DNA from 3 places in the Streptomyces sp. NPDC052910 genome. Region 3 is predicted to be linked to each of the others. Evidence: predicted binding sites of a transcription regulator. Region 3 holds the regulator's gene; each other region holds the start of a gene.
What was found. The regulator HrcA, encoded in region 3, represses chaperone genes, less so after heat shock. The targets are predictions, from matches to a motif close to TTNGCACTCNGNNNNNCNGAGTGCNAA.

Region 1 (6,623 bases), on a different contig from region 3:
CCGTATCGAATCCGGACCCGCGAACATCTGGCGGTACGCGCCGCTGCTGCCCGTCCCCGCCGACGTCGCCTCCCGGCCCAACCTGGAGCCCGGCCTCACCCGGCTCGTCCGCGCCGACAACCTCGCCCGCGAGCTCGGCGTCACCGGCGAACTCCACGTTAAGGACGACTCCGGCAACCCCACGCACTCCTTCAAGGACCGCGTCGTCGCCGTCGCGGTGGAGGCCGCCCGCGCCTTCGGCTTCACCACGCTCTCCTGCTCCTCGACCGGCAACCTGGCGGGCGCGGTGGGCGCGGCGGCGGCCCGCGCCGGCTTCCGGTCCTGCGTCTTCATCCCGCACGACCTGGAGGCCGGCAAGGTCGTCATGGCCGCCGTCTACGGCGGCGACCTCGTCGGCATCGAGGGGACGTACGACGACGTCAACCGCTTCTGCTCCGAGCTCATCGGCGATCCGCTGGGCGAGGGCTGGGGCTTCGTCAACGTCAACCTCCGCCCCTACTACGGCGAAGGATCCAAGACCCTCGCCTACGAGATCTGCGAACAGCTCGGCTGGCGGCTGCCCGACCAGCTCGTCGTCCCCGTCGCCTCCGGCTCCCAGCTCACGAAGATCGACAAGGGGCTGAAGGAGCTCATCTCCCTCGGACTGGTCGAGGACCGCCCCTACCGGATCTTCGGCGCCCAGGCGGAGGGGTGTTCGCCGGTCTCCCGCGCCTTCAAGGACGGCCAGGACGTGGTGCGTCCCGTCAAGCCCGACACCATCGCGAAGTCCCTGGCCATCGGGAACCCGGCCGACGGGCCGTACGTGCTCGACATCGCGCGGCGTACGGGCGGAGCGGTCGAGGACGTCACCGACCCGGAGATCGTGGACGCGATCCGGCTGCTCGCCCGGACGGAGGGCGTCTTCGCCGAGACGGCGGGCGGCGTGACGGTGGGCGTCACCCGGAAGCTGCTGGAGGCCGGGGCGCTGGATCCGTCGTTGACGACGGTGGTGCTGAACACGGGGGACGGACTGAAGACGCTCGACGCGGTGGCGGCGGGGCCTTCGGCGGTCATCCGGCCGAGCCTTGGGGCCTTCCGGGAGGCGGGGCTGGGGTAGGGGGCGGGGGTTCGCCCCAATCCCACCCTTTCACCGTTTCTCGCGGGGGCTGTGCCCCCGCACCCCCCGCGGGGAGGCCCTGGGCGTTCGGGGCTGCGCCCCCGGCCCCCGAGGCCCGGGTTGTGCCCCTGGGTTCGAGGGCGGGGCTGCGGGTCCGTTCCTGCCCGGCGACCGGGTCGCGCCCCCGGCCCCGGCCCCGGCGTTCGCTGTGCGCCCACGGTGAGCGTGCGGGACCGCGACCCTACGCGCCGAGGTGCGGGGCCGGGCGTTCCGGGACCCGGCCATCGGGCCGGGCCCGTGCCGAAGGGCGCGGGAGTCGGGCCCCCGGCCTTCGGGGGATTCGGGGCTGTGCCCTGGGTTTCGGCGTGGGGGCGGGGCTCGCGTGGAGCGTGCGGGCCTGGGCCCCGGCGCCCCGGGGCCGGGTTCGCCCCGCCGCCGAGGCGCGGGCCGGCCGTCCGGGCCGGGGTCCGCTCAAGCACGGGGAACGGCGTCCGCGCTCAGGGCGTAAGGCCGCGCCCTGGGCGCGCTCGGCCGAACGGCCCCCTCGCGTGGAATGGGCGCCGCCCGTGAGGGCGCGCCGGTGGGGGGTGCGGGGGCGGAGCCCCTGCGGGAAACGGTGAAAGGGCGGGGGTGGGGCGTCTCCCTCCCGGCCGGGCGCGACGCGTGCCGCATGGAAACAGCACTCCTGAACGAATCAACGAACGAACGACCGATCATCAGTCAGCCGATTGGAAAGGCAGCCCCATGAGCGTCACCGTCCGCATCCCCACCATCCTCCGCACCTACACCGGCGGCCGAGCCGAAGTCCCCGCCCAGGGCTCCACTCTCTCCGAGGTGATCGGCGACCTGGAGAAGAACCACCCGGGGATCGCCCGGCGCCTCCTCGACGACGCCGGCAAGCTGCGCCGCTTCGTCAACGTGTACGTCAACGACGACGACGTCCGCTTCGAGGGCGGTCTGGCCGCGGCGACGCCGGACGGCGCGGGCGTGTCGATCATCCCGGCGGTGGCGGGCGGCTGAACGCCCGCGCCCGCGACGGCGGAAGCCGCGCGCCGCGCCCGAATCGGGAATCGCCCCGGCCGTTAAGCGGACGGGGCGATTCCGTCTGTTGAACCGCGATACAGTTGGGACGTTCCCTCTTCGGTGTCAGAGCCGAACGCATATGAGAACCCGTCAAGTTGCGCAGCAATTACGTGCGCGAATTGTCGGGTTGGCCGGCGTATGTCCGGCCCGACTTGCCCTGGAACCTCCCCAGTTGGCCGGTTATCGCCCCTCGGCGGTGCCGGTATTTCTCGTCCGTCTGACCTGTTGCAGACGGCATCCGTGCAGATACATTCAGCCGCGGTCGACGCGTTCCGGCGCACACCCCTAGGTGTCACAAGGGGTGAGGTCTGACCCGGGTCCGCGAAGTGCGGTCCTGCGCAAGGGCCAGTAATAGGGGAGTTAGGCATGGCTCAGGGCACCGTCAAGTGGTTCAACGCGGAGAAGGGGTACGGCTTCATCGCGGTCGACGGTGGTGCGGATGTTTTCGTCCACTACAGCGCGATTCAGATGGACGGCTACCGCACCCTGGAAGAGGGGCAGCGAGTCGAGTTCGAGATCTCGCAGGGCCAGAAGGGACCTCAGGCCGACATGGTGAGGGTGACCGCCTGACCGCGGCGCATCGACCACCGATCGCTCAGTCTGTCGAAGGGGCCCGCGCCGGGAGGCGCGGGCCCCTTCATGCTGTTGTACGGGCGGAGGCGGTAGCGGTGGCGGTGGCGGCGGTGCGGCGGCCGGGCCGCGGCGGGCGGGCGCGGGCAAGGCGGGCGAGTCCGGCAGGGCCGGCTGGGTCGGTAGGACCCGGCAGGACCTGGCAGGACCCGGCAAGACCCGGTAAGAGTCGTCGGCCGGGGGAGTGCGCCGGGGTCCGGATGGGCAGGGTCTCCGGGGCGTCCCGGACGGGTCTCCGGGAGGACCCTGAGAAGGCCCGGGGATGACCTCGGTCTTCGGAGGGACGCTTGCACTCGGAGGTGCCGAGTGCTAATCATTGGCTTAGCACTCTCCGAGTGAGAGTGACAGACTTGGACCGTCGGTGAGGTCCGTGAGTCCGGCGGGGCAAGGAACCGCCGAGCACGCGGGCCGTCCGTCGCGGGCGCCTGCGCGGTCCGGAGCAATCCACCCCCAGTCCGGGAGGACCACTTCACATGGCCAAGATCATCGCGTTCGACGAGGAGGCGCGGCGCGGCCTTGAGCGCGGTATGAACCAGCTCGCCGACGCCGTCAAGGTCACCCTCGGCCCCAAGGGCCGCAACGTCGTCCTTGAGAAGAAGTGGGGCGCCCCCACGATCACCAACGATGGTGTCTCCATCGCCAAGGAGATCGAGCTGGAGGACCCGTACGAGAAGATCGGCGCCGAGCTGGTCAAGGAGGTCGCGAAGAAGACGGACGACGTCGCCGGTGACGGCACGACGACCGCGACCGTCCTCGCCCAGGCGCTGGTCCGTGAGGGTCTGCGCAACGTGGCCGCCGGCGCCAACCCCATGGCCCTGAAGCGCGGTATCGAGAAGGCCGTCGAGGCCGTCTCCGCCGCCCTCCTGGAGCAGGCGAAGGACGTGGAGACCAAGGAGCAGATCGCCTCCACGGCCTCCATCTCCGCCGCCGACACGCAGATCGGCGAGCTCATCGCCGAGGCGATGGACAAGGTCGGCAAGGAAGGCGTCATCACCGTCGAGGAGTCCCAGACCTTCGGTCTGGAGCTGGAGCTCACCGAGGGTATGCGCTTCGACAAGGGCTACATCTCGGCGTACTTCGCCACCGACATGGAGCGTATGGAGGCGTCGCTCGACGACCCGTACATCCTGATCGTCAACTCGAAGATCAGCTCGGTCAAGGACCTGCTGCCGCTCCTCGAGAAGGTCATGCAGTCCGGCAAGCCGCTGCTGATCATCGCCGAGGACGTCGAGGGCGAGGCCCTGTCGACCCTGGTGGTCAACAAGATCCGCGGCACCTTCAAGTCCGTCGCCGTCAAGGCCCCGGGCTTCGGCGACCGCCGCAAGGCCATGCTCGGCGACATCGCCATCCTCACCGGTGGCACGGTCATCTCCGAGGAGGTCGGCCTCAAGCTGGAGAACGCCGGTCTCGACCTGCTCGGCCGCGCCCGCAAGGTCGTCATCACCAAGGACGAGACGACCATCGTCGACGGTGCCGGTGACAGCGACCAGGTCCAGGGCCGCGTCAACCAGATCCGCGCCGAGATCGAGAACAGCGACTCGGACTACGACCGCGAGAAGCTCCAGGAGCGCCTCGCGAAGCTGGCCGGCGGCGTGGCCGTCATCAAGGCCGGTGCCGCGACCGAGGTCGAGCTCAAGGAGCGCAAGCACCGCATCGAGGACGCCGTTCGCAACGCGAAGGCGGCTGTCGAGGAGGGCATCGTCGCCGGTGGTGGCGTGGCCCTGCTCCAGGCCTCCCAGGTGTTCGAGAAGCTGGAGCTCGAGGGCGACGAGGCCACCGGTGCCAACGCCGTCAAGCTGGCCCTGGAGGCCCCGCTCAAGCAGATCGCCGTCAACGGTGGTCTCGAGGGCGGCGTCGTCGTGGAGAAGGTCCGCAACCTGACCGTCGGCCACGGCCTCAACGCCGCGACCGGCGAGTACGTCGACATGATCGCCGAGGGCATCATCGACCCGGCGAAGGTCACCCGCTCCGCCCTGCAGAACGCCGCCTCCATCGCGGCGCTCTTCCTCACCACCGAGGCCGTCATCGCCGACAAGCCGGAGAAGGCCGCCGCGGCCGCTCCGGGCGGCATGCCCGGTGGCGAGATGGACTTCTGAGCCGACCCGGCTCGTCAGTCCTGAGGCAGACGGACCGAGGGCGGCATCCCCATCACGGGGATGCCGCCCTCGGGCGTTTCCGGGGGAAGCCGAAGAAGTACGTGGCGAGGAAGCCGGCCGCGTACCCGACCAGCAGCCCCGCCGCGTACACCACCACCGCCTCGACCGACCCCTGATCCCCCCTGAGCAGCGGGAACAGGGCCCAGCCGGACGGCCCGATCGCCGTCGCGCCCACCGTGCCGCCCCCGCCCTGCGCCATGAACCCCACGAACCCGCCGCCGAAGGCGCCCCCGACACACGCCGTCACGAAGGGCCGCCCCAGCGGCAGCGAGACCCCGTAGACCAGTGGCTCGCCGACGCCCAGCAGCCCGGCAGGGAGGGCCGAACGCACCGTCCGCCGCACCGAGACGTCACCCGGCAGCCGCAGGTAGACGGCGACCGCCGCCCCCACCTGGCCCGCGCCCGCCATGGCGAGGATCGGCAGCAGGACCGTACTGCCCCGCTCGGCGATCAGTGTGGCGTGCACCGGGATCAGCGCCTGATGCAGCCCCAGCATCACCAGCGGCAGGAACAGCCCGCCGAGCACGAACCCGGCCACGGCGCCGCCGTGCGACAGCAGCCAGTCCGCGAACTGCCCCACGGCGCTTGACGCTTGACCCGCCGCCCACATCAGTCCGTACAGCGTGGCCAGCCCCGGCAGCAGCACGGTGACCGTGGGAGTGACCAGGACAGCCAGGGCCTCGGGCACGACACGCCGGCATCCCCGCTCCACGGCCACCGCCAGCAACGCCGCCCCCAGCGCCCCCAGCACCCCGCCCTGCCCGGGCGTCAGCCCCTGCCCGAACACGTCCACCTGCGCCACCCCGGGCCAGACGGCGACGGCCGCGACGGCTCCCCCGAGGACCGGCGTCCCGCCGAACTCCTTCGCCGTCCGGTACCCGACGAAGACGCCGATCAGCGCCATGAACCCGGACGCGACGGCGTTCAGCGCCGGCACGAGGGCGGGCATCCAGTGGAGGTTGGCGAGCAGCCCGGCCAGGCCCGCGATGACGCCGCAGCCGATGAGGGCGGGGATGAGGGGGACGAAGATCTGGGCGACGCGGCGGAGGACCCGTCCGGTGGGGGCCGCGTTGCGGGCCCGCAGGCCCGCGTCCAGGCCGGTGGCGGCGCCGGCCGCCACCTCCGCCTCCAGGGCGGCGGCCACCCGGGTGACGGCCCCCGGCCCCAGGACGACCTGGACGGACGTGCCGTCCGTGACGACGCCCAGGACGCCGGGGGTGGTGCGGAGGTCCGCCGCGCGGACGAGGTCCGGGTCCGCCACGTCCGCGCGGAGGCGGGTCATGCAGTGGGTGAGGGAGCGGAGGTTGGCCGGGCCTCCGAGGAGAGGGAGGAGGGTGGTGGCGAGGTGCTGCTCGGTGGGCATGGGGGATGTGTCCCTCCGGGGGCCGTTTCCGTAACGGCGGGGTGCCCCGGTCCCTCCCTTTCACCGTTTCCTGCGGGGGCGAGCCCCCATGCCCCGGGAACCGCGCTCCGCGCGGTTGTCCTCAAACGCCGGACGGGCTGGTCCCCCGCGCCGCCTCCAGCGCCACCCGCAGATGCCCCCCGGCATCGGCCAGCAACCGGCCCGCGTCAGCGGCGTCCACCCCGCCCAGCAGCACCAGGATCGCGTTCTTGACCTCCCCGTCCGTGGCCGTCAGCGCAGCCTCGATCTCCGCGTC
Region 2 (6,623 bases), on a different contig from region 3:
GAACGAGCCCGCCGCCGGGCCCGCCGCCGGGCCCGCCGCCGGGCCCGTCGGCGCTCGCGAGGCGCAGGTTCTCCCGGCCCGCCCGGGCGGTCTGCCGGAGGTCCACGCCGTCCCGCGCGCCCAGCCCGTCGGAGACCACCTGGACGACGAGGTCCGTGGCCATCGCGTCGAGCGCCGCGAAGACCGGCCCGGTGACCACCGACAGGACTTCCCGCGCCGCCGCTTCCGCGGCCTCCTTCAGCAGGCGCTTCACCACCGTGCGGGTGGCGGCCACGCCGCTCACCGCGCCGAGTTCGGAGAAGCCGAGCGTGAACGGTGCCGCCGCCTGCGCGGCGGCGACCTCGGCCGCCAGCGCCACCAACTGCGCGATCGCCGCACCCTTGGCGCCCGCCACGACCACCGCCGCCGCGTCCAGCCCACCGGCCAGCAGCCGTCCGGCCTCCGCGAGGTTGTGCAGGTGCTTGCCGTTGAGCTTGCGGACGTGTGCGTCGATCGCCTCCGTCATCTGCCCCTTGTTGGTCGACAGGAGGCGGTTCAGCGCCACTTGGGCGTTCCCGCGCCCGGTGTCGACGTCGGTGGCGAAGCTCCGTAACGACCGGGCCATGTCCCGGTAGTCGTCCTCGTCGACGTTCGGCCAGGTGACACCGATCAGATCGAGGACGAACGCCAGCTTGTCGGGCAGGACGACACCCATCCCGGAACCCCCCTACGGATACGGGCACCTCTGCTGTATCAGGCGAGCGGGTCGACTCTAGGGATGGGTGGGCGTCACATCAACCGGCTTGCAGGCGGGGGAGTTTGGGGTGACCGGGGCCCGCTTCCGCGCCGGGGGCCGCTGAGGTCAGGGAAGCAGGCCGGAGGTGTCCAGCACGGGGTAGGGGTCCGGGAGGGCGACCCTTCCGCCGAGTTCGGTGCTCGTGGTGGTCCGGTAGCGGCTCCGGCCCGGGCGCCGCGGGTCCTCGCCGGGCTCCGAGTGGACGTACACCCGCTCGTCCTCCCGGTTGACGAGGACGTAGACGGGGATCTCCGAGGCGGCGTAGGCCCGGTGCTTGGGGCCGGCGTCCATCTCGTGGCCGTCGGACGTCACCTCGCCGACGAGGGCGAGCAGACCCATCGGGTACCAGCCCTTGTGGGTCGCGTAGTACGCCTCGTCCCGCTCGGTGGGCCGGTGCTTGAGGACGTGGAAGTCGGGGATGACCAGGGTGCGGGTACCGCCGTCATCATCCTTGCCCGCGGCCGCGCGGAAGCCCATTCCCATCCCCGCCCACCGAACCCCCGCGGAGCGCAACCGGCAGGAGATGCCGAGCCGCACCACGCCGTGGGCGTAGTCCGGCCGAGGCGGCACGATCACCATCCCCTCGACGTACTCCGGCCGGATCGGCGCCTCCGACGCCTCCTCGAACGCGATCAGCAGGTCGACGGGGTCCTGCCCCCACGACTCGCCCACCGGCTCGATGCGGGAATCGGCGTCCATCGCGCCCCCTACGCCTTCGTCGGCTCGCCGCTCACACGGGGGCTACGCCCGGACCGGCTGCCCCAGCAGCATCGTCGGGGCGCCCGCCACCCGCGTAAGGACGATCACACAAGAGTTCACTCCCTCGAGTTTCAGCTTCTTGCGGAGCTCCTCCGGCTCCACCGCCGAGCCGCGCTTCTTGATGACGGCCACGCCGACGCCGCGCTCCCGGACGAGGGCCTTGAGCTTCTTGAGGTTGAAGGGGAGGACGTCGGTGATCTCGTAGGCGGACGCGTACGGGGTGGGGCGGAGCTCGTCGGAGGTGACGTAGGCGATCGTCTCGTCGATCAGGCCGCCCGAGAGCCGGTCCGCCACGTCCGCGACGAGGTGGGCGCGGATCACCGCGCCGTCCGGCTCGTAGAGGTAGCGGCCGACCGGGCGGACGGCGGGGTCGGGGAGGCCGGTGCCGGTCAGGGTGGTGCCGGCCGGCAGGAGGGTCGCGCGGCGGGCGCCCGGGGCGGTGCCGAACCACAGGACGGCTTCCTTCACGTCGCCGCCGTCCGAGATCCACTCCGCCTCGGCGTCCTCGGGGACCGCCTCGTGCGGGACGCCCGGAGCGATCTTCAGGGCGGCGTGCGGGGCCGTGCGGGCCGCCTCCACCGCCCAGGACAGGGGCGGGGAGTACGCCTCCGGATCGAAGATCCGGCCGCGGCCTCCCCGCCGCGCCGGGTCGACGAAGACCGCGTCGTACCCGGAGACGTCCACCTCGGTCACGTCCGCGCAGCGCACCTCGATCAGGTCCGACAGGCCCAGGGCCGCCGCGTTGGCCCGGGCCACCGCGCAGGTCAGCGGGTCGCGGTCGACGGCGAGGACGGCGATGCCGACCCGGGCCAGGGCGATGGCGTCGCCGCCGACGCCGCAGCAGAGGTCGGCCAGGCGGCGGACGCCGAGGTCCGCGAAGCGGCGGGCCCGGTACGTGGCGACGGAGGTGCGGGTGGCCTGTTCGACGCCGTTGGGCGTGAAGTACATGCGGTACGCGTCCTCGGTACCGAACTTCGCCACCGCCCGCTGGCGCAGCCGCGCCTGCCCGAGGGCGGCGGAGACCAGTCCGGCGGGGTGGTCGCGGCGCAGTCGCGTCGCGACGGCCAGCTCCCGGGCCGGGTCGTGGTCGCGCAGCTCCTCCAGGAGCCGGCGGCCCTCGTCGGTGAGGAGCGCGGCGAAGGCGTCGACGGCGGCGGGGGCGCTGGTGTCGGTGTTCGGGGCGGGCACGGTTCCATTCTCGTGCACCGCACACCCGTCGGGCTCCTCCGCGGTCTCGTGCACCACACGCCCGTCGGGCTCCTCCGCGGTGCGGCCCACCGAACGGATGAACAAGAATCGTTCCTGTGACTCCGTCTGGAACCGGCCGACACCGCCTCCGAAGCCGAATACGCGGCTCCGCCCGTCTCGCCCTCGTCCCGCTCTGCGCTGCCGCCCTGCTGCTCTCCGGGTGCTCGTCCGGATCGGACGGCAAGAAGGACGAAGGCGGCGGTACGGCCTCCGGGGTGCCGAAGCCCACGGAGCGGCCCAAGGAGAAGCGGACCACCGCCGACCCCGCCGCGTACCGCCGCTGGGGGCTCGACAAGCCGCTCGCCCCGCCCCCGGCCCCGCCCGCCTCCCGGCTCACCGAGCACCACAAGGGCGCGGTGCCGCAGATCGTCCGCCGGGTGCCGACCAAGGACAAGGTCGTCTTCCTGACCTTCGACGACGGCGCCGAGAAGGACCCGGCGTTCCTCCGGATGGCCGAGGACCTGAAGCTGCCGTTCAGCATGTTCCTCACCGACAGCGCCGCGCGCGCCGGGCGCGGCTACGGCTACTTCGACAGGCTGCGCGCCCTCGGCAACGGGGTGCACAACCACACGCTCACCCACCCCAACCTGCGCACCCTCTCCGCCGAGGCCCAGAAGCGGGAGATCTGCGGGCAGCAGGAGACGCTGAGGAAGCGGTTCGGCAAGCGGCCGGAGCTGTTCCGTCCGCCGTACGGCAACTACAACGACGCCACCCTGGCGGCGGCCGGCTCGTGCGGGGTGAAGGCCGTCGTGCTGTGGCAGGCCACGATGCAGATCAATGACATGAGGTACGCGGAAGCGGGGAAGCTTCGTCCCGGTGACATCGTGCTCGCGCACTTCCGCGGTCCCGCCGAGCTCAAGGGCACGACCATGACGCGGATGGTCGCCAACATGGTGCGCAGCGTCCAGCGGCAGGGTTTCACGGTGGCGCGGCTGGAGGACTACGTCTGACCGGCGCGCCGGGCGGAGGGGCGCGCGACGCGCCGGGAGCGCCCGGCGCGCGGCCGCAGATTGGCACTCCGCTTGACCGAGTGCTAAGCGCGTCATAGTCTCGGCTCCGTTGGCACTCTCCACCGGTGAGTGCCAAACACAGCGACGGGCAGGTCCGGCACCCGCGACGACGGATCCACCTGGTCGCCACCTCAGACAATTGACCCCGTGAGATCTCCGAAGGGGGAGGTCGGATCGTGACGACCGCCAGCTCCAAGGTTGCCATCAAGCCGCTCGAGGACCGCATCGTGGTCCAGCCGCTGGACGCCGAGCAGACCACGGCCTCTGGCCTGGTCATCCCGGACACCGCGAAGGAGAAGCCCCAGGAGGGCGCCGTCCTCGCCGTGGGCCCGGGCCGATTCGAGAACGGCGAGCGCCTGCCGCTCGACGTCAAGGTCGGCGACGTCGTGCTCTACAGCAAGTACGGCGGCACCGAGGTGAAGTACAACGGCGACGAGTACCTCGTCCTCTCGGCCCGCGACGTGCTCGCGATCATCGAGAAGTAATTCACCCCGAAGCTTTCGAATTCTCGAGGCTTTTGTTCTGTGCCCCTGGTACCCGCGTCCAACAACCGGGCGCCGGGGGCGCAGTTCGTTTGAGAGACACGGCGAAGGATACGTAACCCATGGCGAAGACCCTGAAGTTCGACGAGGACGCCCGTCGCGCCCTCGAGCGCGGCGTCAACAAGCTTGCCGACACGGTCAAGGTGACGATCGGCCCCAAGGGCCGCAACGTCGTCATCGACAAGAAGTTCGGCGCCCCCACCATCACCAACGACGGCGTCACCATCGCGCGCGAGGTCGAGCTGGAGGACGCGTACGAGAACCTGGGCGCCCAGCTCGTCAAGGAGGTGGCGACCAAGACCAACGACATCGCGGGTGACGGCACCACCACCGCGACCGTGCTGGCCCAGGCCCTGGTCCGCGAGGGTCTGCGCAACGTCGCCGCCGGCGCCTCCCCGGCCGCCCTGAAGAAGGGCATCGACGCCGCGGTCAAGGCCGTCTCCGACGAGCTGCTCGCGACCTCCCGCCCGATCGACTCCAAGTCCGACATCGCCGCCGTGGCCGCGCTGTCCGCCCAGGACAAGCAGGTCGGCGAGCTCATCGCCGAGGCGATGGACAAGGTCGGCAAGGACGGTGTCATCACCGTCGAGGAGTCCAACACCTTCGGCCTGGAGCTCGACTTCACCGAGGGCATGGCCTTCGACAAGGGCTACCTCTCGCCGTACATGGTCACCGACCAGGAGCGTATGGAGGCCGTCCTCGACGACCCGTACATCCTGATCCACCAGGGCAAGATCTCCGCCATCGCCGACCTGCTCCCGCTGCTGGAGAAGGTCATCCAGGCCGGTGGCTCCAAGCCGCTGCTGATCATCGCCGAGGACGTCGAGGGCGAGGCGCTCTCCACCCTCGTCGTCAACAAGATCCGCGGCACGTTCAACGCCGTCGCCGTCAAGGCCCCCGGCTTCGGCGACCGCCGCAAGGCGATGCTGGGCGACATGGCCACCCTCACCGGTGCCACCGTCGTCGCCGAGGAGGTCGGCCTCAAGCTCGACCAGGTCGGCCTCGAGGTGCTCGGTTCCGCCCGCCGCGTGACCGTCACCAAGGACGACACCACCATCGTCGACGGCAAGGGCGACTCCTCCGAGGTCGCCGGCCGCGTGGCCCAGATCAAGGCCGAGATCGAGACCACCGACTCGGACTGGGACCGCGAGAAGCTCCAGGAGCGCCTCGCCAAGCTCGCCGGTGGCGTCTGCGTCATCCGCGTCGGCGCGGCCACCGAGGTCGAGCTCAAGGAGAAGAAGCACCGTCTGGAGGACGCCATCTCCGCGACCCGCGCCGCGGTCGAGGAGGGCATCGTCTCCGGTGGTGGCTCCGCCCTGGTCCACGCCGTCAAGGTGCTGGACGACAACCTGGGCAAGACCGGCGACGAGGCCACCGGTGTCGCGGTCGTCCGCCGCGCCGCCGTCGAGCCGCTGCGCTGGATCGCCGAGAACGCCGGCCTCGAGGGCTACGTCATCACCTCCAAGGTCGCCGAGCTCGACAAGGGCCAGGGCTTCAACGCCGCGACCGGCGAGTACGGCGACCTGGTCGCCGCCGGCGTCATCGACCCGGTGAAGGTCACCCGCTCCGCCCTGGAGAACGCCGCCTCCATCGCCTCCCTGCTGCTCACGACCGAGACCCTGGTCGTCGAGAAGAAGGAAGAGGAGGCCGACGCCGGCCACGGCCACGGTCACGGCCACGCGCACTGAACCTCGTCCTGAGGTCATGGCTTCCGGGGAGCTCCGGCCCTGAAGCCGCCGAGGCCCGGCACCCCCGTCCGCGGGGGTGCCGGGCCTCCGGCATGGACGCGCGTCTCGTCGGCGGCGCGTCAGTTGGGGCCGTACTTGCGCCCCGTCGTGGACGACACCCGGGCCATCGCCCCGCGCGGCACCAGCTTCGACAGTCCCGTCAGCGCCTTGTACCGGGGATCGGGCACCGACAGCGACTTGCCGCGCGCCAGGTCCTTCAGTGCCGCGTCGACCAGCCGGTCCGCGTCCAGCCACATCCAGCCCGGGATGTTGTCCGTCCCCATCCCGGCCCGCGCGTGGAACTCGGTCCGGACGAAGCCCGGGCACAGCGCCATCAGCCGCACCCCACTGCCCGCCAGGTCCCGCGCCGCGCCCTGGGTGAACTGCACCACCCACGCCTTGCTCGCCCCGTACGTCCCGCGCGGCACGAACGCGGCGACGGACGCGACGTTGACCACGCCGCCCCGCCGCCGCTCCCGCATTCCGCGCGTGGCGGCCATGGTCAGCCGCAGCACCGCCTCGCAGTGCACCTTGAGCATGGTCAGCTCGTCCTGGACGGTGA
Region 3 (6,623 bases):
GCGTCGTCGGCGGCGCGGTCCCAGTCGCCCAGGGGCACGTCGTACCAGGTGGCCTCGCCCGCGAGCTGTTCGGCGTAGACCTCTACGGCCGCGGGGTCCGCGGCGGGCGGCTGCGGCATGAAGAGGTTGACGCCGAAGGGCCGGGACGTCAGAGCGCGGAGCTGCTTGATCTCCTCGTACATCGCGGCCGGCGTCTTGTAGCCGGCGGCGAGGAAGCCGAGGCCGCCGGCCTCGGAGACGGCCGCGGCGAGCGGCGGGCAGGAGCCGCCGCCCGCCATCGGGGCCTGGACGACCGGGAGCCGGAACAGGCCGGTCAACGCGGTGTCCCCAACGGGTTCCCCTACGGATTCCGCAACGGATTCAAAGGCCATGACCACATCGTGTCACGCCCTCGTGGCCGCGCCGAACCGAACCCGGGCGCGCACGGGCGCCCCGGATCCGGCCGATCGGCTAACGCCCGTTGAACGCGTCCTTCAGCCGGGAGAACAGCCCCTGCTGCCCCGGCTTGAACTCGCCCGTCGGCCGCTCCTCGCCCCGCAGCTTGGCAAGCTGCCGGAGCAGCTCCTCCTGCTGGGCGTCGAGCTTGCCGGGGGTCGTCACCTCGACGTGGACGACGAGGTCGCCGCGCCCGCCGCCGCGCAGGTGCGTGACACCGCGCTGGTGGAGCGGGATGGCCTGGCCGGACTGGGTGCCGGGCCGGATGTCGATCTCCTCCAGGCCGTCCAGCGTCTCCAGCGGCACCTTGGTGCCCAGCGCCGCCGCGGTCATCGGGATGGTGACCGTGCAGTGCAGGTCGTCACCGCGCCGCTGGAAGACCGGGTGCTGCTTCTCGTGGATCTCGACGTAGAGGTCGCCGGCCGGGCCCCCGCCGGGGCCGACCTCGCCCTCGCCGGCGAGCTGGATGCGGGTGCCGTTGTCGACACCGGCGGGGATCTTGACCGTCAGCGTCCGGCGGGACCGGACACGGCCGTCGCCGGCGCACTCCGGGCACGGGGTCGGCACGACCGTGCCGAAGCCCTGGCACTGCGGGCACGGGCGGGAGGTCATGACCTGGCCCAGGAACGAGCGGGTGACCTGCGAGACCTCGCCGCGGCCGCGGCACATGTCACAGGTCTGCGCGGAGGTGCCGGGGGCGGCGCCCTCGCCGCTGCACGTGGTGCAGACGACGGCCGTGTCGACCTGGATCTCCTTGGTCGTGCCGAACGTCGCCTCGTCCAGGTCGACTTCCAGCCGGATCATGGCGTCCTGGCCCCGGCGGGTGCGCGAGCGCGGGCCGCGCTGCGACGCCTGGCCGAAGAAGGCGTCCATGATGTCGGAGAAGTTGCCGAAGCCGGCGCCGAAGCCGCCGGCGCCGCCGCCACCGCCCGACGACGAGAGCGGGTCGCCGCCGAGGTCGTAGACCTGCTTCTTCTGCGGGTCCGAGAGCACCTCGTAAGCGGCGTTGATCTCCTTGAACCGCTCCTGCGTCTTGGGGTCCGGATTGACGTCCGGGTGCAGCTCGCGGGCGAGGCGGCGGAAGGCCTTCTTGATCTCGTCCTGCGAGGCATCGCGCCGTACGCCCAGGACCGCGTAGTAGTCCGTGGCCACTTACGACTCCGCCAGGATCTGTCCGACGTAACGTGCCACTGCGCGTACCGCTCCCATCGTTCCGGGGTAATCCATGCGGGTCGGTCCGACCACGCCGAGTTTGGCGACGGCTTCGTCGCCCGAACCGTAGCCGACGGCGACGACGGATGTGGAGTTCAGCCCCTCGTGGGCGTTCTCGTGACCGATGCGGACCGTCATGCCCGAGTCCGTGGCCTCGCCGAGCAGCTTGAGGAGGACGACCTGCTCCTCCAACGCCTCCAGCACGGGCCGGATCGTCAGCGGGAAGTCGTGCCCGAAGCGGGTGAGATTGGCGGTGCCGCCGATCATCAGCCGTTCCTCGGTCTCCTCGACCAGGGTTTCCAGCAGGACGGCCAGCACCGTCGAAACGGTTCCGCGGTCGTCCTGTTCGAAGGATTCGGGAAGGTCCTGCACCAACTGCGGCACATCCGTGAACCGCCGGCCCACGACGCGGCTGTTGAGCCGCGCCCGCAGGTCCGCCAGCGCCACCTCGCCGACCGGGGCCGGGCAGTCGACCATCCGCTGCTCGACCCGCCCGGTGTCCGTGATCAGCACCAGCATCACCCGCGCGGGGGCGAGCGGCAGCAGCTCCACGTGCCGGACGGTCGACCGGGTCAGCGACGGGTACTGCACGACCGCCACCTGCCGGGTCAACTGCGCCAGCAGCCGCACCGTGCGGGCCACCACGTCGTCCAGGTCGACCGCGCCGTCCAGGAAGTTCTGGATGGCGCGCCGCTCGGCGGCCGACAGCGGCTTGACGCCCGCCAGCCGGTCGACGAAGAGGCGGTAGCCCTTGTCGGTGGGGATCCGGCCGGCGCTGGTGTGGGGCTGGGCGATGAAGCCCTCCTCCTCCAGCACCGCCATGTCGTTGCGCACCGTCGCCGGGGACACGCCGAGGTGGTGACGCTCGGTGAGGGCCTTGGAGCCGACGGGCTCCTCGGTGCCCACGTAGTCCTGGACGATGGCACGCAAGACCTTGAGCCTGCGTTCGCTCAGCATCCGCGCACACCTCCAGTCCAGCGGGTCCAGCCGTCTCGCGGGGTCCTCCCGGGGTCTTACCCGGGTCTCGTGCCTGGCACTCAAAGGTCACGAGTGCCAAACCCCACACGTCAGTGTACGGCGGCCCACCACGACCACGGCAAGGCAGTCGCGCCGCGTGCCCGTGCCGCGTGCGCCTCCGGACGGGTCACCGTACCGCGCGCGCGTTAGGTTCCCGGCATGGGAAACCACGGAGGAACGGACCAGGAGCAGCACACGGGGGCGCGCTGGGAACGGCTCGCGCCGGGGGTGCTCCGGCGCAGGCTGGCGGGCTGGGACGCGACGACGGGGGCGGTCGCCGGGGAGGCGGGCGTCCTGGTCGTGGACACGGGCTCGACGCTCCGTGAGGGCGCGGAGATCGAGCGCGAGGTGCGGGAGCTCCTCGGGCTGCCCGTGACGCACATCGCACTCACCCACGACCACTTCGACCATGTGCTGGGCACGGCGGCCTTCCCTGACGCGGCGGTGTACGGCGCGGCGGGGCTCGCCGCGTCCCTGACGGCGGGGGCCGGGGAGGTACGGGAGGACGCGGTCCGGCAAGGGGTGGACCCGCGGGACGCCGACGAGGCCGTGGAACGCCTGGTGGTCCCGTCCCACGAGGTCGCCGACGAGCTTGAGCTCGGCCTGGGCGACGGCCGGCGGATCCGGCTGGTGGTCCTGGGGGCCGCGCACAGCCGGTACGACCTGGCCGTCCTGGTGCCGGGCGGCTCCGGGGCGCCGGACGTCGTCTTCTGCGGCGACCTCGTCGAGGAGTCCGGCGAGCCGCAGGCCGGGCGGGACGCCACCCCGGCGGCCTGGCCGGCGGCGCTGGACCGGATGCTGGCCCTCGGCGGGCCGGACGCGGTGTACGTACCGGGGCACGGCGCGGCGGTCGACGCCCGGTTTGTCCGTGAGCAACGCAACGCGCTGGCACGGCGCTTCGGCGTGTCGTAGGCCGGAAGGGCGGGTTTTTCCTATCGTCTGCGCGTGCGCAGCAGACAGTACGACCCCGACCTGACCCCTCCGTGGAAGCGGAGCGCCCCCGTCCCGGAGGTACCGGCCGAGCCGGACCTGGTGGTGGAGGAGGTCACGACCGGCTTCTGCGGGGCGGTGGTCCGCTGCGAGAAGACCGCACAGGGGCCGACCGTGACCCTGGAGGACCGCTTCGGCAAGCACCGCGTCTTCCCGCTGGAGCCGCGCGGCTTCCTGCTGGAGGGCCGCGTCGTCACCCTCGTCCGCCCCTCCGCGGCGCCGCGCACACCGTCCGCCTCGGCCCGTACCGCCTCCGGCTCGATCGCCGTCCCCGGCGCCCGCGCCCGGGTGGCACGGGCCGGCCGGATCTACGTCGAGGGACGGCACGACGCGGAGCTCGTGGAGCGCGTCTGGGGCGACGACCTCCGCATCGAGGGCGTCGTCGTCGAGTACCTGGAGGGCGTCGACGACCTCCCGTCCATCGTCCGCGACTTCGCCCCCGGGCCGGACGCGCGGCTGGGCGTCCTGGTCGACCACCTCGTGCCGGGGTCGAAGGAGTCGCGCATCGCGGCGGAGGTGACGGGCGAGCACGTGCTCGTCGTCGGGCATCCGTATGTGGACGTGTGGGAGGCGGTGAAGCCGTCGTCCGTGGGGATCGCGGGGTGGCCGCGGGTGCCGCGGGGGCAGGACTGGAAGACGGGCGTCTGCCGGGCGCTGGGCTGGCCGACGAATACCGGGGCGGCGTGGCAGCGGATCCTGGGGGCCGTGCGGTCCTACAAGGACCTGGAGCCGGAGCTGCTCGGCAGGGTCGAGGAACTGATCGACTTTGTGACCTGCCCCTGACCCGCCCCTGTTCCAGCCCGTCCGGCGCTTGAGGACGAGCGGCGGAGCCGCGACAAGGGGGGTGGGGGCGCAGCCCCCAGGAAACGGCGAAGGGGCGGGACCGGGGCTCAGTCCACCAGATCCCGCACCACCGCATCGGCGAGCAACCGCCCCCGCAACGTCAGCACCGCCCGACCCGCCGCGTACGGCTCCCGCTGGAGCAGCCCGTCGGCGAGAGCCTTCTCGGCCGCCGCGAGACCCGCCGGCTTGAGCAGCGACAGCGGACACCCGTCCACCAGCCGCAGTTCGAGCAGGATGCGCTCGACCCGCCGGTCCTCCTCGGCCAGGATCTCCCGCCCCGCCCCGGGCGACCGCCCCTCGACGAGGGCCTGCGCGTAGGCGCCCGGATGCTTGACGTTCCACCACCGCACCCCCCCGACGTGCGAGTGGGCACCGGGCCCCGCCCCCCACCAGTCGGCGCCCCGCCAGTACAGCTCGTTGTGGCGGCAGCGGCCGGCGTCCGTGGTGGCCCAGTTGGAGACCTCGTACCAGGAGAAGCCCGCGGCCGCCAGCCGCTCCTCGGCGATCAGGTAACGGTCGGCGTGGACGTCGTCGTCGGTCATGGGCACCTCGCCGCGGCGGATGCGGCGGGCCAGTTGTGTGCCCTCCTCGACGATCAGGGCGTAGGCCGAGACGTGGTCGGGGCCGGCGGCGATGGCGGCGTCCAGCGAGGCGCGCCAGTCGTCGTCGCTCTCGCCGGGGGTGCCGTAGATCAGGTCGAGGTTGACGTGGTCGAAGCCGGCGGCGCGGGCCTCGGCGACGCACGCCTCGGGGCGGCCGGGGGTGTGCGTGCGGTCGAGGATCTTCAGGACGTGCTGCCGGGCGCTCTGCATGCCGAAGGAGACCCGGTTGAAGCCGGCGGCCCGCAGTTCCTCCAGGTAGCGGGGGTCGACGGACTCCGGGTTGGCCTCCGTGGTGACCTCGGCGCCGGGGGCGAGCCCGAACTCGTCGCGGATGGCGGCGAGCATCCGGCCCAGGTCGGCGGCGGGCAGCAGGGTGGGCGTGCCGCCGCCGACGAAGACCGTCTCGACCGGGCGCGGGTCGTCGCCGAGCACCTTGCGTGCCAGCCGGATCTCGTCGGCGACGGTGTCGGCGTAGTTGTCGCGGGAGGCCAGTGCGCCGCCGGAGCCGCGCAGCTCGCTCGCGGTGTAGGTGTTGAAGTCGCAGTAGCCGCAGCGGGTGGCGCAGTACGGAACGTGCAGGTAGAAGCCGAGGGGCCGCCGGCCCGCGTCGGCGAGGGCGTGCGGGGGCAGCGCCCCGTCGTCGGGCACGGGCTCGCCGTCGGGCAGTACGGAAGGCATGGGTCCATTGTCCGGCATGACCGTCGGACGCCGGACCGCACCGGGACGCCCCCTCCGGCCCACGCCCCTCCCGGACCATGCCGGAAAGCGCGCCCCTCCCGGACGGGGTCAGGACGTGCCCCTCCCGGTCAGCGCTCGCGCGTCCCCTCGTACATCTCCTCGATCAGGTCCTTGTACGCCCGCTCCACGACCGGCCGCTTGAGCTTGAGGCTGGGGGTGAGTTCCCCGTGCTCGACGTCCAGGTCGCGCGGCAGCAGCCGGAACTTCTTGATCGTCTGCCAGCGCTGGAGGCCCTCGTTGAGCCGCCGGACGTACTCCCCGACCATCTCCTCGGTCTGCGGCGCGGCGACCACCTCGGCGTACGTCCGGCCGCCGAGGCCGTGGTCGGCCGCCCACTTGAGCAGGGAGGGCTCGTCGAGGGCGATGAGGGCGGTGCAGTAGTTCCGGTCGGCGCCGTGGACGAGGATGTTGGAGACGAACGGGCAGATGCCCTTGAAGCGGCCCTCGACCTCGGCGGGCGCCACGTACTTGCCGCCCGACGTCTTGATCAGGTCCTTCTTGCGGTCGGTGATGCGCAGGAAGCCGTCGGGCGACAGTTCGCCGATGTCGCCGGTGTGGAACCAGCCGTCCGGTTCGAGGACTTCCGCCGTGCGCTCCGGCAGGCCGTGGTAGCCCTCCATGATCCCGGGGCCGCGCAGCAGGATCTCGCCGTCGTCCGCTATCCGGACCTCGGTGCCGGGCAGCGGCTTGCCGACGGTGCCGGTGCGGTACGCCTCGCCCGGGTTGACGAAGTTGGCGGCGCTGGTCTCGGTGAGGCCGTAGCCCTCCAGGATGTGGACGCCGGCG

Region 1: the regulator HrcA is predicted to act here: its motif matches at 3,131-3,157, upstream of groL (chaperonin GroEL).
Region 2: the regulator HrcA is predicted to act here: its motif matches at 3,793-3,819, upstream of groES (co-chaperone GroES).

Annotation. Positions count from the first base shown of each region.
Region 1 covers NZ_JBVJJR010000001.1:1,171,318-1,177,940, reverse strand. Annotated here, with positions in the region: gene thrC (threonine synthase) at 1-1,096, shown strand, start outside; gene ACZ6X9_RS05030 (MoaD/ThiS family protein) at 1,841-2,116, shown strand; gene ACZ6X9_RS05025 (cold-shock protein) at 2,546-2,749, shown strand; gene groL (chaperonin GroEL) at 3,283-4,905, shown strand; gene ACZ6X9_RS05015 (PTS transporter subunit EIIC) at 4,958-6,328, opposite strand; gene murQ (N-acetylmuramic acid 6-phosphate etherase) at 6,450-6,623, opposite strand, start outside.
Region 2 covers NZ_JBVJJR010000005.1:337,741-344,363, reverse strand. Annotated here, with positions in the region: gene ACZ6X9_RS20620 (RHS repeat-associated core domain-containing protein) at 1-694, opposite strand, end outside; gene ACZ6X9_RS20615 (Uma2 family endonuclease) at 842-1,474, opposite strand; gene ACZ6X9_RS20610 (THUMP-like domain-containing protein) at 1,517-2,722, opposite strand; gene ACZ6X9_RS20605 (polysaccharide deacetylase family protein) at 2,839-3,732, shown strand; gene groES (co-chaperone GroES) at 3,969-4,277, shown strand; gene groL (chaperonin GroEL) at 4,397-6,022, shown strand; gene ACZ6X9_RS20590 (SDR family NAD(P)-dependent oxidoreductase) at 6,142-6,623, opposite strand, start outside.
Region 3 covers NZ_JBVJJR010000003.1:760,094-766,716, forward strand. Annotated here, with positions in the region: gene ACZ6X9_RS14445 (nitronate monooxygenase) at 1-278, opposite strand, end outside; gene dnaJ (molecular chaperone DnaJ) at 451-1,587, opposite strand; gene hrcA (heat-inducible transcriptional repressor HrcA) at 1,588-2,604, opposite strand; gene ACZ6X9_RS14460 (MBL fold metallo-hydrolase) at 2,824-3,576, shown strand; gene ACZ6X9_RS14465 (DUF3097 domain-containing protein) at 3,610-4,437, shown strand; gene hemW (radical SAM family heme chaperone HemW) at 4,545-5,777, opposite strand; gene ACZ6X9_RS14475 (AMP-dependent synthetase/ligase) at 5,906-6,623, opposite strand, start outside.